DNA from 3 places in the Streptomyces glaucus genome. Region 1 is predicted to be linked to each of the others. Evidence: riboswitches for the same ligand, from Rfam matches in the RefSeq annotation. Region 1 holds a riboswitch; each other region holds the start of a gene.

Evidence for each region. Region 1 has a riboswitch for cobalamin ahead of ABD363_RS31295 (cobalamin biosynthesis protein). Riboswitches for the same ligand answer to the same signal wherever they lie in the genome.
Region 2: it holds a riboswitch for cobalamin, as region 1 does, so the genes downstream of both, ABD363_RS31050 (energy-coupling factor ABC transporter permease) here and ABD363_RS31295 (cobalamin biosynthesis protein) in region 1, are expected to answer to the same signal.
Region 3: it holds a riboswitch for cobalamin, as region 1 does, so the genes downstream of both, ABD363_RS13085 (ribonucleoside-diphosphate reductase subunit alpha) here and ABD363_RS31295 (cobalamin biosynthesis protein) in region 1, are expected to answer to the same signal.

The regions. Positions count from the first base shown of each region.
Region 1 is NZ_BAAATK010000087.1:8,405-12,479, reverse strand. It holds gene ABD363_RS31305 (inorganic phosphate transporter) at 1-970, shown strand, start outside; gene ABD363_RS31300 (hypothetical protein) at 1,004-1,225, shown strand; cobalamin riboswitch at 1,368-1,507, shown strand; gene ABD363_RS31295 (cobalamin biosynthesis protein) at 1,635-2,585, shown strand; gene ABD363_RS31290 (cobyric acid synthase) at 2,582-4,075, shown strand, end outside.
Region 2 is NZ_BAAATK010000083.1:499-4,573, reverse strand. It holds gene ABD363_RS31055 (ABC transporter substrate-binding protein) at 1-1,539, opposite strand, end outside; cobalamin riboswitch at 1,743-1,925, shown strand; gene ABD363_RS31050 (energy-coupling factor ABC transporter permease) at 1,956-2,645, shown strand; gene ABD363_RS31045 (energy-coupling factor ABC transporter substrate-binding protein) at 2,642-3,010, shown strand; gene cbiQ (cobalt ECF transporter T component CbiQ) at 3,015-3,764, shown strand; partial or broken gene ABD363_RS31035 (energy-coupling factor ABC transporter ATP-binding protein) at 3,761-4,075, shown strand, end outside.
Region 3 is NZ_BAAATK010000014.1:41,165-45,239, forward strand. It holds gene mctP (monocarboxylate uptake permease MctP) at 1-846, opposite strand, end outside; gene ABD363_RS13075 (DUF3311 domain-containing protein) at 843-1,076, opposite strand; gene ABD363_RS13080 (hypothetical protein) at 1,220-1,405, opposite strand; adenosylcobalamin-variant (AdoCbl-variant) riboswitch at 1,761-1,859, shown strand; gene ABD363_RS13085 (ribonucleoside-diphosphate reductase subunit alpha) at 1,992-4,075, shown strand, end outside.

The DNA.
Region 1 (4,075 bases):
CCTCTGGAATCTGCTGACCTGGCTGGTCGGGCTCCCCTCCAGCTCCTCGCACGCCCTCATGGGCGGTCTGATCGGCGCCACCGTCGCCTCGGCGGGCGTCGGCGCGGTGCACGGCGACGTGCTCGTCACCAAGGTGCTGATCCCGGCGATCGCCGCCCCGGTCGTCGCGGGCGTCGCGGCGATGTTCGCCACCCGGCTGACGTACACGCTCGGCCGGAAGGCCGACGGCGAGGCCGCCGCCAAGGGCTACCGCGCCGGCCAGATAGCCTCCGCGGGCCTGGTCTCCCTCGCCCACGGCACCAACGACGCCCAGAAGACGATGGGCATCATCACCCTCGCCCTGGTCGCCGGCGGCACCCTCGCCCCCGACTCCGACCCGCCCCTGTGGGTCGTCCTCTCCGCCGGCCTGGCCATCGCGCTCGGCACCTACCTCGGCGGCTGGCGCATCATCCGCACCATGGGCAAGGGCCTGACCGACCTCCAGCCGCAGCAGGGCTTCGCCGCCCAGACCAGCGCGGCCACGGTCATCCTGGCCTCCTCCCACCTCGGTTTCTCCCTCTCCACCACGCACTCGGTCTCCGGCGCCGTGATGGGCGCGGGCCTCGGCCGCAAGGGCGGGATCGTCCGCTGGTCCACCGCCACCCGCATGTTCGTCGCCTGGGGCCTCACCCTCCCGGCCGCGGCCCTGGTCGGGGCGCTCGCCGAGTACGTGACCGGCTTCGGCGCCTGGGGCACCGCCCTCGTCGCGGTCTTCCTGGTCGCCTCCAGCGCCGCGATCTGGAAGATCTCCCGGCGCGAGGTCGTCGACCACACCAACGTCAACGACACCGAGGAGCCGGCCGGCGTGGTGACCACCGCCGTGGCCGCGGTGACCCCGCCCCCCGCGGGCACGGTGACCGACGAGCTCGCGGCCACGATCCCGGCGCAGGCCACCGGGCCGAAGGCCCCGCAGGCCACCACCACCGTCTGAGCCCGCGCACCCGGCACAAGGAAGAGAAACACCATGAAGATCGACTGGGCGGCTCTCGGCTCCGTCTTCGGGGTCAGCCTCGTGGTCACCGTGGCCCTGGTGGCCCTGTTCACCCTCGGCATCGCGGGCCTGTCCCGCCGCGAGCGGGCCGCCGCGCAGGGCGGCACCGCGGCCCTCGCGGTCACCGGCGCGTACGCCTGCTTCGCGGCCTGCGCGGCGGCGGTGGCGTACGGGATCCACCTGATCGTCGCCTGAGACCGCGTCCCGTCGGCGGGACGCCCCCGCTCCCCCGCCCCCGGCGCACGGCCCGCGCGCCGGGGGCGTCACGCTGCTTTGGCGCACTCCCCCTGTGGGCCTCAGCACACTCCGCCCTCGCAGGTCAGCGGCAAGTTGACGGCCCTTCCAAGCCCATGGTGGACTGCCGGGGCCAGTACGGCGGCAGGAGAGGAAGCCCGGTGGAAGTCCGGCGCGGTCCCGCCACTGTGACCGGGGCAGACGGCCCCGGGAGCCAGGAACTCTCACCGCCGGTCTCGTCGAACCAGGGCGCGGACACCCTGAGTGAGGACATATCGCCATGCGCGGCTGCCGATGGACGGCCAGGTTCACCAGCTCGGTCTCCGAGTTCACCAGCGACGCCCGGCCCGGCCCGGCGGTCGGCTGAGCGATGCGGGCCGAACGCGTCTTCGCGTACGGCGCCGCCGCCGGCCTCCTCGGTGACCTGCTCCTCGGCGATCCCCGCCGCGGGCATCCGGTCGCCGTGTTCGGGCGGGCCGCGGGCGCCGTGGAACACGTGCTGTGGCGGGACCACCGCGGCTGGGGCACGCTGCACACCGCCGTGTGCGTCGGCGGCGCCGTCGCCCTCGGCGGGCTGGCCGCGCGCGCCGTACGCCCCTGCCCCGCCGCCTCCGTCGCGCTCACCGGCGCCGCCACCTGGGCCGTCGTCGGAGGGACGTCGCTGGTCCGGGAGGCCCGGACCATCGGGCGGGCCCTTCAGGCGGGGGACGTCGAGGCGGCCCGGGCACGGCTGCCGCACCTGTGCGGACGGGACCCGCAGGCGCTCGACGCCGACGGGATCGCCCGCGCGGTCGTCGAGTCCGTCGCCGAGAACACCTCCGACGCCGTGGTGGGGGCCCTGGTGTGGGGGGCCGTGGCCGGGGTGCCGGGGCTGCTCGGGTTCCGGGCCGTGAACACCCTCGACGCGATGGTCGGGCACCGGTCGCCGAGGTACCGGCGCTACGGCTGGGCCTCCGCGCGCCTGGACGACCTCGCCGGATGGCCGGGGGCCCGGCTGACCGCCGCGCTCGCCGCCGTCGCCGGCGACGACCCCCGCGGGGCGCTGCGGGCCTGGCGCGCCGACGCCGCCCGGCACCCGAGCCCCAACGCCGGCCCCGTGGAGGCCTCCTTCGCGGGGGCGCTCGGCGTGCGGCTGGGCGGGACCCTCTCCTACGGCGGGCGGGTCGAGCACCGGCCCGTGCTCAACGCGCGCGGACGGGCCGTCGCCGTGGCCGACATCGAACGGGCCGCACGGCTCTCGCGGCGCGTCGGCTGGCTCGCGCTCGGCGTCGGCGCCGCCGCGCGGCTCCTCGTCAACGGCTTGAAGGGACGGACGTCATGAGCGGTGGTCTCCTCGTCGCCGGCACCACCTCCGACGCCGGCAAGAGCGTCGTCACCGCCGGGATCTGCCGGTGGCTGGTGCGGCAGGGGGTGAAGGTCGCGCCGTTCAAGGCGCAGAACATGTCGCTGAACTCGTTCGTGACGCGCGAGGGCGCCGAGATCGGACGGGCGCAGGCCATGCAGGCGCAGGCGTGCCGGATCGAGCCGACCGCGCTGATGAACCCCGTGCTGCTCAAGCCGGGCGGCGAGCGCAGCAGCCAGGTGGTGCTGCTGGGCAGGCCGGTGGGCGAGCTGAGCGCCCGCGGCTACCACGGCGGGCGGCAGCAGGCGCTGCTGGGGACGGTGCTGGACTGCCTCGCCGAGCTGCGGGGCGCGTACGACGCGGTGATCTGCGAGGGGGCGGGCTCCCCCGCCGAGATCAACCTGCGGCGGACCGACATCGTGAACATGGGCATCGCCCGCAACGCCCGCCTGCCCGTCCTCGTCGTCGGCGACATCGACCGCGGCGGCGTCTTCGCGTCCTTCTTCGGGACCGTCGCCCTGCTCTCCCGCGAGGACCAGGAGCTGGTCGCCGGCTTCCTGGTCAACAAGTTCCGGGGCGACGTGTCGCTGCTGGAGCCCGGCCTCGGCATGCTGCGCGATCTCACCGGGCGGCGCGCCTACGGCGTCCTGCCGTTCCGGCACGGGCTCGGCATCGACGAGGAGGACGGGATGGCGGTCTCCCTGCGCGGGCCGGTCCGGGAGTCGCACGTCGCCCCGCCGCTCGGCGCGGACGTGCTGCGGGTCGCCGTCTGCGCGGTCCCGCTGATGTCCAACTTCACCGACGTGGACGCGCTGGCCGCCGAGCCGGGCGTCGTGGTGCGGTTCGTGGACCGGCCCGAGGAACTGGCCGACGCCGACCTCGTCGTGGTGCCCGGGACCCGGGGCACGGTCCGGGCGCTGGAGTGGCTGCGGGAGCGGGGACTGGCGGAGGCGATCACCCGCAGGGCCGCCGAGCAGCGGCCCGTGCTCGGCATCTGCGGCGGCTTCCAGCTGCTCGGCGAGCACATCGAGGACGAGGTCGAGAGCCGCCGGGGCCACGTCGACGGACTCGGCCTGCTGCCCGTCCGGGTGCGGTTCGCCCGCGAGAAGACCCTCGCCCGGCCCGTCGGCGAGGCCCTCGGGGAGCCGGTCGAGGGGTACGAGATCCACCACGGGGTCGCCGAGGTCACCGGCGGCGAGCCCTTCCTGGACGGCTGCCGGGTCGGCCAGACCTGGGGCACGCACTGGCACGGCTCGCTGGAGTCGGACGGTTTCCGCCGGGCCTTCCTGCGCGAGGTGGCGGCCGCCGCGGGCCGCCGCTTCGTGCCGGCCCCCGACACGTCGTTCGCCGCGCTGCGCGAGGAGCAGCTCGACCGGCTCGGCGACCTGATCGAACAGCACGCGGACACGGACGCGCTGTGGCGGCTCATCGAGTCGGGCGCGCCGCAAGGACTGCCTTTCATTCCACCG
Region 2 (4,075 bases), on a different contig from region 1:
GAAGCCGTGCTCGTGCGGCTCGACCTGCGTGGTCAGGCCGTCCCAGCGGTCGGCGAGCACGTAGACGTGGTCGATGTGGGTGAGGAACGTGTACCCGGGGTCCTTCACCAGCTCGCGCTGGAGCGTGTCGTAGGCGGCCTCGCGGGCGGCCGGGTCCTGGCTGCGGCGGCCGGTGTCGAGGGCCCGGTCCACCGCCGGGTTGTCGTAGTGGGCCATGTTGTTGAAGCCGTCGCCGGCGAGGGAGGAGTGCAGCATGGTGTAGAGCCCGAAGTCGGGGTCGCCGGTGCTGCCGAAGCCCGCGAGGACCGCGTCCCGGTGCATCCGCGGCTCGATGACCTCCCAGGTGGCGCTCTCGACCGTCACGTCGATGCCGGCCTTCTTGGCGTCGGAGGCGTAGGCGAGGGCGTGGTCCTGGCGGACCTTGTCGCCCGAGGGGTAGAGCAGGGTGAACGCGGCCCGCCGGCCGTCCTTGACGCGGATGCCGTCCGCTCCGGCCTTCCAGCCCGCCTCGTCCAGGATCCGCCTGGCCCTGCCGAGGTCCCGGGAGCGTTCGACGCCCTCGGCGAACCAGGGGTCGTCCTCGGGCAGCGGCCCGTACGCGGGGCGGCCGGCCCCGTCGAGGATCTTGTCCACCATGGCCTCGCGGTCCACGGCGGCGTCCAGGGCGCGGCGGATCGCGCGGTCGCCGGTGACCTCGCCGGCCGTGGGGAGGGTGACGGCGCGGAAGTCGTAGGACCGCGCCTCGTGGACCTTCCTGTTCGCGTCGTCGTCGAAGGCGGCGGCGAGGTTGGGCGGGAGGACCGCGCCGTCCAGGTCGCCGGAGCGCAGCCGGGTGGCGCGCACGTCGTCGTCCTCGACGATCGCCATGGTGACCGTCCTCACCTTCGGTGTGCCGCCCCAGTAATGCGGGTTGGCCTTGAAGGTGAGCTTCTCGCCCTTGCGCCAGTCGGCCAGGACGTAGGGGCCGGTGCCGACGGGCCTGGTGTTGAAGGAACCGGTGTTGGGGTCCTGCTTCCCGGCGATGTGCTCGGGGACGATCGGCAGCACCGTGCGTCCGGCGAAGGGCGCGTACGGGTACTTCAGCGTGAAGACGACCCTGTCGTCGCCGTCCGCCCGCACCTCCTTGACGGCGTCCAGTTCGCTGCGGGAGCTGTTGTTGGTCTTCCCGTCCAGGATGGTGCGGTAGGTGAACACGACGTCGGCGGAGGTCAGCGGCTCGCCGTCGCTGAACTTCACGCCCTCGCGCAGGGTGTAGGTGTACGTGCGGCCGCCGTCGCCGACCTCGGGCAGCGCCTTCGCCAGCGCGGGTCTCAGCCGCAGGCCGGCGTCGCGGGCGAGCAGGCCGTCGAAGATCTTGGAGTTCCCGTCCTTGCCGTAGCCGAGCAGCGGGCTGAGGGTGTCCGGCTCCGAGGCGACCCCGATCACCACGGAGTCGGCGGACCCGCCGGCCGCCTCACCACCGCCGGGTGCCGAGCACCCGGCCATCCCGGTGACCATCGCCGCCGCGACGACGGTGCCTCGTATCCGCCGCGTCCCCATACGCCTCACGCCCTTACTGCCGATGACAGGTTGTTGCATATTAATTGCAGCTGGCGGGTGCGCGGGGACCGGGACCGGCACACGCCCCCGGGGCGGCAGGCGTGCGTCCCGCGGGGGCGGCGGCGCGGGCGCGGGCCGCCGCGAGGTGCCGGGCGCCGCCTTCGCGCCCCTGGTCGCGGCTTGTCACCGACCGGGTGCGGGCACTACTATCACCACGCCTTGGTGCACGGGAAATCCGGTGTGACACCGGTGCGGCCCTCGCCACTGTGATCGGGAAGTCCGGCTCCGGCCCTCACGGGCAGCCACTGGGTCCTCGGACCCGGGAAGGCGGAGCACGGGCGGTGGTACCCGTCAGCCAGGAGACCGGCCAAGGCGCGTCAACCATCCACGAGGTGCTGGAGAGGGTCTGCCGAGCCATGCACATAGCCGAGGGGTTCCTTCCCCCGGCGCACGCGGTCGCCTGGGGCGTCGCGTCGGCGCCGTTCGTCGTCCACGGAGTACGGTCGCTCACCCGTGAGGTCAGGGAGCACCCCGAGAGCACTCTGCTCCTCGGCGCCGCGGGGGCGTTCACGTTCGTCCTGTCCGCCCTGAAACTGCCCTCGGTGACCGGGAGTTGTTCGCACCCCACCGGCACGGGGCTGGGCGCGATCCTGTTCCGGCCGCCGGTCGTGGCGGTGCTGGGCACCATCACGCTGCTCTTCCAGGCGCTGCTGCTCGCGCACGGCGGCCTGACCACGCTCGGCGCCAACGTCTTCTCCATGGCCATCGCCGGGCCCTGGGCCGGGTACGGCGTCTACCGGCTGCTGCGGCGCTGCGCCGCGCCGCTGATGGTCGCGGTGTTCTGCGGCGCGTTCGTCGCCGACCTGTCCACCTACTGCGTCACCAGCGTGCAGCTCGCGCTCGCCTTCCCCGACCCGGGCAGCGGATTCCTGGGCTCGCTCGGCAAGTTCGGCTCCGTCTTCGCCGTCACGCAGATCCCGCTCGCGGTCAGCGAGGGGCTCCTGACGGTTCTGGTGATGCGCCTGCTGACGCAGTCCAGCAAGGGCGAGCTGACCCGGCTCGGGGTGCTGCCGGCCGGCGCGGGGACCGGGGCGGTGGCCCGGTGAGCCGGAACGCGAGGATCAACACCCTGCTGCTGCTCGCCGTGGCGGCGCTCGCGGCGCTGCCGCTGCTCCTCGGGCTCGGCGACCACAAGGAGCAGCCGTTCGCGGGCGCCGACGCCGAGGCGGAGACCGCCGTCACCGAGATCCGGCCGGACTACGAACCGTGGTTCTCGCCCCTGTACGAACCGCCCTCCGGTGAGGTCGAGTCGGCGCTGTTCGCCCTCCAGGCGGCTCTCGGAGCGGGCGTCCTCGCCTACTACTTCGGCCTGCGCCGGGGGCGGCGCCAGGGCGAGGCGCGGGCCCTGGCCCGGGAGGCCGCGGATCCGCGGAGCGGTGCCGGCGGATCCGCCGCCGGAGGAGGAGCCTGACCCCGTGCTGCCGATCGACGCGGCGGCGCACGGCAGCCGCTGGCGCCGCCGCCACCCCCTGGACAAGGCCGTGCTCGGGCTGGGCCTCACCGTGCTCGCGATCTCGCTGCCGCCCTGGCCGGGCGCGGCCCTGGTGCTGGCGGCGGCGCTGGCGCTGCTGCTGGGCCCGGCGGGCGTGCCCGGCCGCCGGCTGTGGCGCGCCTACCGGCTGCCGCTGGGTTTCTGCGTCACGGGCGCGCTCCCCCTGCTCGTCCGGGTCGGCGGGCCCGGCGGGTTCGTGACCCTGGCCGGGGACGGGCCGGTCCGCGCCGGGGAACTGCTGCTGCGCACCTCGGCCGCCTCCCTCGGCGTGCTCCTGTTCGCCTTCACCACCCCGATGTCCGACCTGCTGCCCCGCCTGGCCGGGGCCGGGGTGCCGGCACCGGTCGTGGACGTCGCGCTGGTGACGTACCGGATGAGCTTCCTGCTCCTGGACTCCGTGCGCCGCGTCCGGCAGGCGCAGGCCGCACGGCTCGGGCACACCACCCGGGCCGCCGCCTGGCGGTCCCTGGGCGGGCTCGGCGCCACCGCGTTCGTCCGGGCCTTCGACCGGGCGGCCCGCCTCCAGGACGGTCTGGCCGGACGCGGTTACGACGGCACCCTGCGCGTCCTGGTGCCCGAGGCCCGTGTCTCCGTCCGCTTCGTGGGCGCCGGCATCGCGCTGCTGGCGGCTCTGACCGCCCTCGGCCTCGTCCTGGAAAGGCCGCTGTCATGAGCGACTTCGACCGCGTGCTGGTCGCCCTGCGGGGCGCGTCCTTCGCGTACGAGGACGGCCCGGCCGTGCTCAGCGGCCTCGACTTCGAGATACGCGAAGGGCGCGCGCTCGCCCTGCTCGGCCGCAACGGCAGCGGCAAGACCACCCTGATGCGGCTGCTCAGCGGCGGACTGCGGCCGCACACCGGCGAACTGGTCGTCGAGGGGCGGCCGGTCGCCTACGACCGCAAGGGCCTGACGCGGCTGCGCACGACCGTCCAGCTGGTCGTCCAGGACCCGGACGACCAGCTGTTCGCCGCGTCCGTCGCCCAG
Region 3 (4,075 bases), on a different contig from region 1:
GACGGGCAGCGCGGCCATGTTCTTCTTGATGGTGTCCCGGCTGCGCGCGGCCAGCGTGCCGGTGATCATGTGCGGGTACAGGAAGAGCGCGATGGCCGAGCCCAGTGCCAGGGTGATGTACTGGAGCTGGTTGCCGGCGTTGAGCAGGGTGCCGTCGCCGGGGGCGGGGGTCTCGGCGAACTTCTCGTCCGCGGCGGCGAAGATGTCGCCCCAGCCGCCGAGCTTGGGCGGGATGTACAGCACCGCGATGATGATCACTATGTAGATCAGGATGTCCTTGACGAACGCGATCAGCGCCGGCGCCCGCAGACCCGCGTGGTAGGTGTACGCGGCGAGGATCGCGAAGGCCGCGAAGATCGGCCAGTGGCCGGTGATCCCCATGGTGCGCAGCACCGCCTCGATGCCCACCAGCTGGAGCGCGATGTACGGCATGGTGGCCACGATGCCGGTGATCGCGACCAGCAGCGCCAGGAGGCGCGAACCGTGCCGGACCCGGACGAAGTCGGCCGGGGTGACCAGGCCGTGCCGCTGGGAGACCGACCACAGGCGCAGCAGGACGACGAACACCAGCGGGTAGACCACCACGGTGTACGGCATCGCGTAGAAGCCCATCGCGCCGGCGCCGAACATCAGAGCGGGGATCGCGACGAAGGTGTACGCGGTGTAGAGGTCGCCGCCGATCAGGAACCAGGTGATCCAGCTGCCGAACCCGCGGCCGCCCAGGCCCCACTCGTCCAGGCTCTCCAGGTGCTCGGCGCGCTGCCAGCGGGCGGCCACGAATCCCATCACGCTGACCAGCAGGAACAGCAGCGAGAAGACGACGATCTCGGTGATGTGGTCGCTCATCGGTCCCTCCCGGTGAGCCGGCGGACCAGCGCGATGGTGACCATGCTGAGCACGGCGCACAGGAGCTGGAACCAGTAGAAGAACGGGAAGCCGAACACGCGCGGCCCGTCGTGGTTGAACACAAAAGTCAGCAGGGGAAGGACGATCGGGATCCACAGGAGGTGGTTCCAGGCACTGCGGTGACGGGGGGTGCCGGCACCGTGTGCGTCCTCGGTCTCGGTTTTCTGCAAGGCGGTTCTTTCTGTGACGTGGACATGTGGGTCGGTCGGGTGCGTCGGACAGCGTTCGCACCGGTGAACACGGTCCGGAAGGGACCGAGTTCGGGAAACGGCCGGAAAATACAGCCTTCCCTCCTTCCTCCGGTAGTCATGTCTCAGGAGAAGATCGGGACCAGCAGTGCGGCGTCGAGCCCGGTGGCGGACGTCGCCGCGACGGAGGCGGCCACGGTGGTCGGCCGCCGGTTGGCGAGCGGATCCATCAGCCGCTCGCGGGAGGTGAGGAGGACCAGCGGCCGCAGCGCGAAGGGGATGCCGAGGCTGAGCACCACCTGCGACAGCACCGGTGCGAGCCCGGGCTCGACCCCCGCAGGCGAGCACCGCCGGCGCGGGCACCGGCGTCACCGCCCGCCGGACCGGCACGGACGTCTCCCGCCCGAAGGAGCCCTCGGAGACGACAGGAAGCCTCCATTCCGCTTTCATCGCGGGCCGTTACCGCAAGCGCAGAGTTCCGGTCACAGACCCGCCCGTCGGCCGGTCACCGGTACGCGGACGAGGGCCGGCGGCACGGGCGCGGACCCCGGCCGCCGCCGCGGCCCGGCAGCAGCCGTAACGCCCCGCACCGGCGCTCCGACACCGGAGCAACACAACATCTGGGGGCACTTCCGCGCCCCGACACAAGATGTATGCTCATGCTCGCTGTCGCCGCAGGGGAATCCGGTGCGAATCCGGAACTGTCCCGCAACGGTGTGTCCGCGTGCATCCGCACGCCTGTCCAGTCCGAGTACCTGCCGACAGCGCACCCGGCCGTCCGGCCGGCGTGCCTGACGTCCGGGCCTCGTGGAATGGGCCGGCGGACGCGACGCCCTGCGCGCTCGTGCTGCCCCCTGCCCTCGCCGAGGCCCCGTGCCGAGCGAGGGAGAACCCCACGTGACCATCGCGCCAGCCGACCCGGCTTCAGCGCCCCCGGCGGCCGAGGAGAGCGACGGCCCCGGAGCCGCGCTGCTGCGGACCCTGACGGAGCTGACCGCCGACCTCCCCGACACCGACCCCGGCCGGGTCGCCGCCGCGGCGCTGCGCGGCCGCTCCGCCCGTGCGGACGAGGCGGAGCTGCGCGGCCTCGCCACCGAGGCGGCCGCCGGCCTGATCGCCGAGGACCCCGCCTACTCCCGGCTGGCCGCCCGCCTCCTCACCCTGACCCTTCGCGCGGAGGCCGCCTCCCAGGGCGTCACGTCCTTCACCGGGTCCGTCGCCGCGGGCCACCGCGAAGGACTGATCTGCGACCGCACGGCGGAGTTCGTGCGGCTGCACGCCGGCCGGCTCGACGCGCTGATCGACCCGGCCGCCGACGACCGCTTCGGCTACTTCGGCCTGCGCACGCTCCACAGCCGCTATCTGCTGCGCCACCCGATCACCCGCAAGGTCATCGAGACGCCCCAGCACTTCCTGCTGCGCGTCGCCGCGGGGCTCGCGGAGGACGACGGGCCCCGCTCGGTCGACGAGGTCGCGGCGCTCTACGGGCTCATGAGCCGCCTCGACTACCTTCCGTCCTCCCCCACCCTGTTCAACTCCGGCACCCGGCACCCGCAGATGTCGTCCTGCTACCTGCTGGACTCCCCGCGCGACGAGCTGGACTCGATCTACGACCGCTACCACCAGGTCGCGCGCCTGTCCAAGCACGCCGGCGGCATCGGCCTGTCCTACTCCCGCGTCCGCTCCCGCGGTGCGCTGATCCGCGGCACCAACGGGCACTCCAACGGCATCGTCCCGTTCCTGAAGACCCTGGACGCCTCCGTGGCGGCCGTGAACCAGGGCGGCCGGCGCAAGGGCGCGGCCGCGGTCTACCTGGAGACCTGGCACTCCGACATCGAGGAGTTCCTGGAGCTGCGCGACAACACCGGCGAGGACGCGCGCCGCACCCACCATCTGAACCTCGCGCACTGGGTGCCGGACGAGTTCATGCGCCGGGTGGACGCCGACGAGCCGTGGTCGCTGTTCTCCCCCTCCGACGTGCCCGAGCTGGTCGACCTGTGGGGCGAGGAGTTCGACGCGGCGTACCGTGAGGCGGAGGCCGCGGGACTGGCGCGCAAGACCCTCCCCGCCCGCGAGCTGTACGGCCGGATGATGCGCACCCTCGCCCAGACCGGCAACGGCTGGATGACCTTCAAGGACACCGCCAACCGCACCGCCAACCAGACCGCCGAGCCGGGCCACGTCATCCACTCCTCCAACCTCTGCACGGAGATCCTGGAGGTCACCAGCGACGGCGAGACGGCCGTCTGCAACCTGGGGTCGGTCAACCTCGGCGCCTTCGTCGCCCCGGCCGCGCACGACATCGACTGGGAACGGCTGGACGCCGCCGTCCGCACGGCCGTCACCTTCCTCGACCGGGTCGTGGACATCAACTTCTACCCGACCGGACAGGCCGCCCGCTCCAACGCCCGCTGGCGCCCGGTCGGCCTGGGCGTGATGGGCCTGCAGGACGTCTTCTTCAAGCTGCGCCTGCCCTTCGACTCGCCCGAGGCCCGGCGGCTGTCCACGCGGATCGCCGAGCGGATCATGCTCGCCGCGTACGAGGCCTCCGCCGACCTCGCCGAGCGCCCCCGGGCATCCGCGGCAGGCTCCGGCACAGGGGGGACCCCCGTCGGCCCGTTCCCGGCCTGGGAGAAGACCCGTACCGCCCGGGGCGTCCTGCACCCCGACCACTACGACACCGACCTGGCCTGGCCGGAGCGCTGGGCGGCGCTGCGGGAGCGGATCGCCGCCGTCGGCCTGCGCAACTCCCTGCTCCTGGCCATCGCCCCGACCGCGACCATCGCCTCCATCGCGGGCGTCCACGAGTGCGTCGAGCCGCAGGTGTCCAACCTGTTCAAGCGCGAGACGCTCTCCGGCGAGTTCCTCCAGGTCAACTCCTACCTGGTCGAGGACCTGAAGCGGCTCGGCGTGTGGGACGCCCGCACCCGGGAGGCGCTGCGCGAGGCGAACGGCTCCGTGCAGGGCTTCTCCTGGATCCC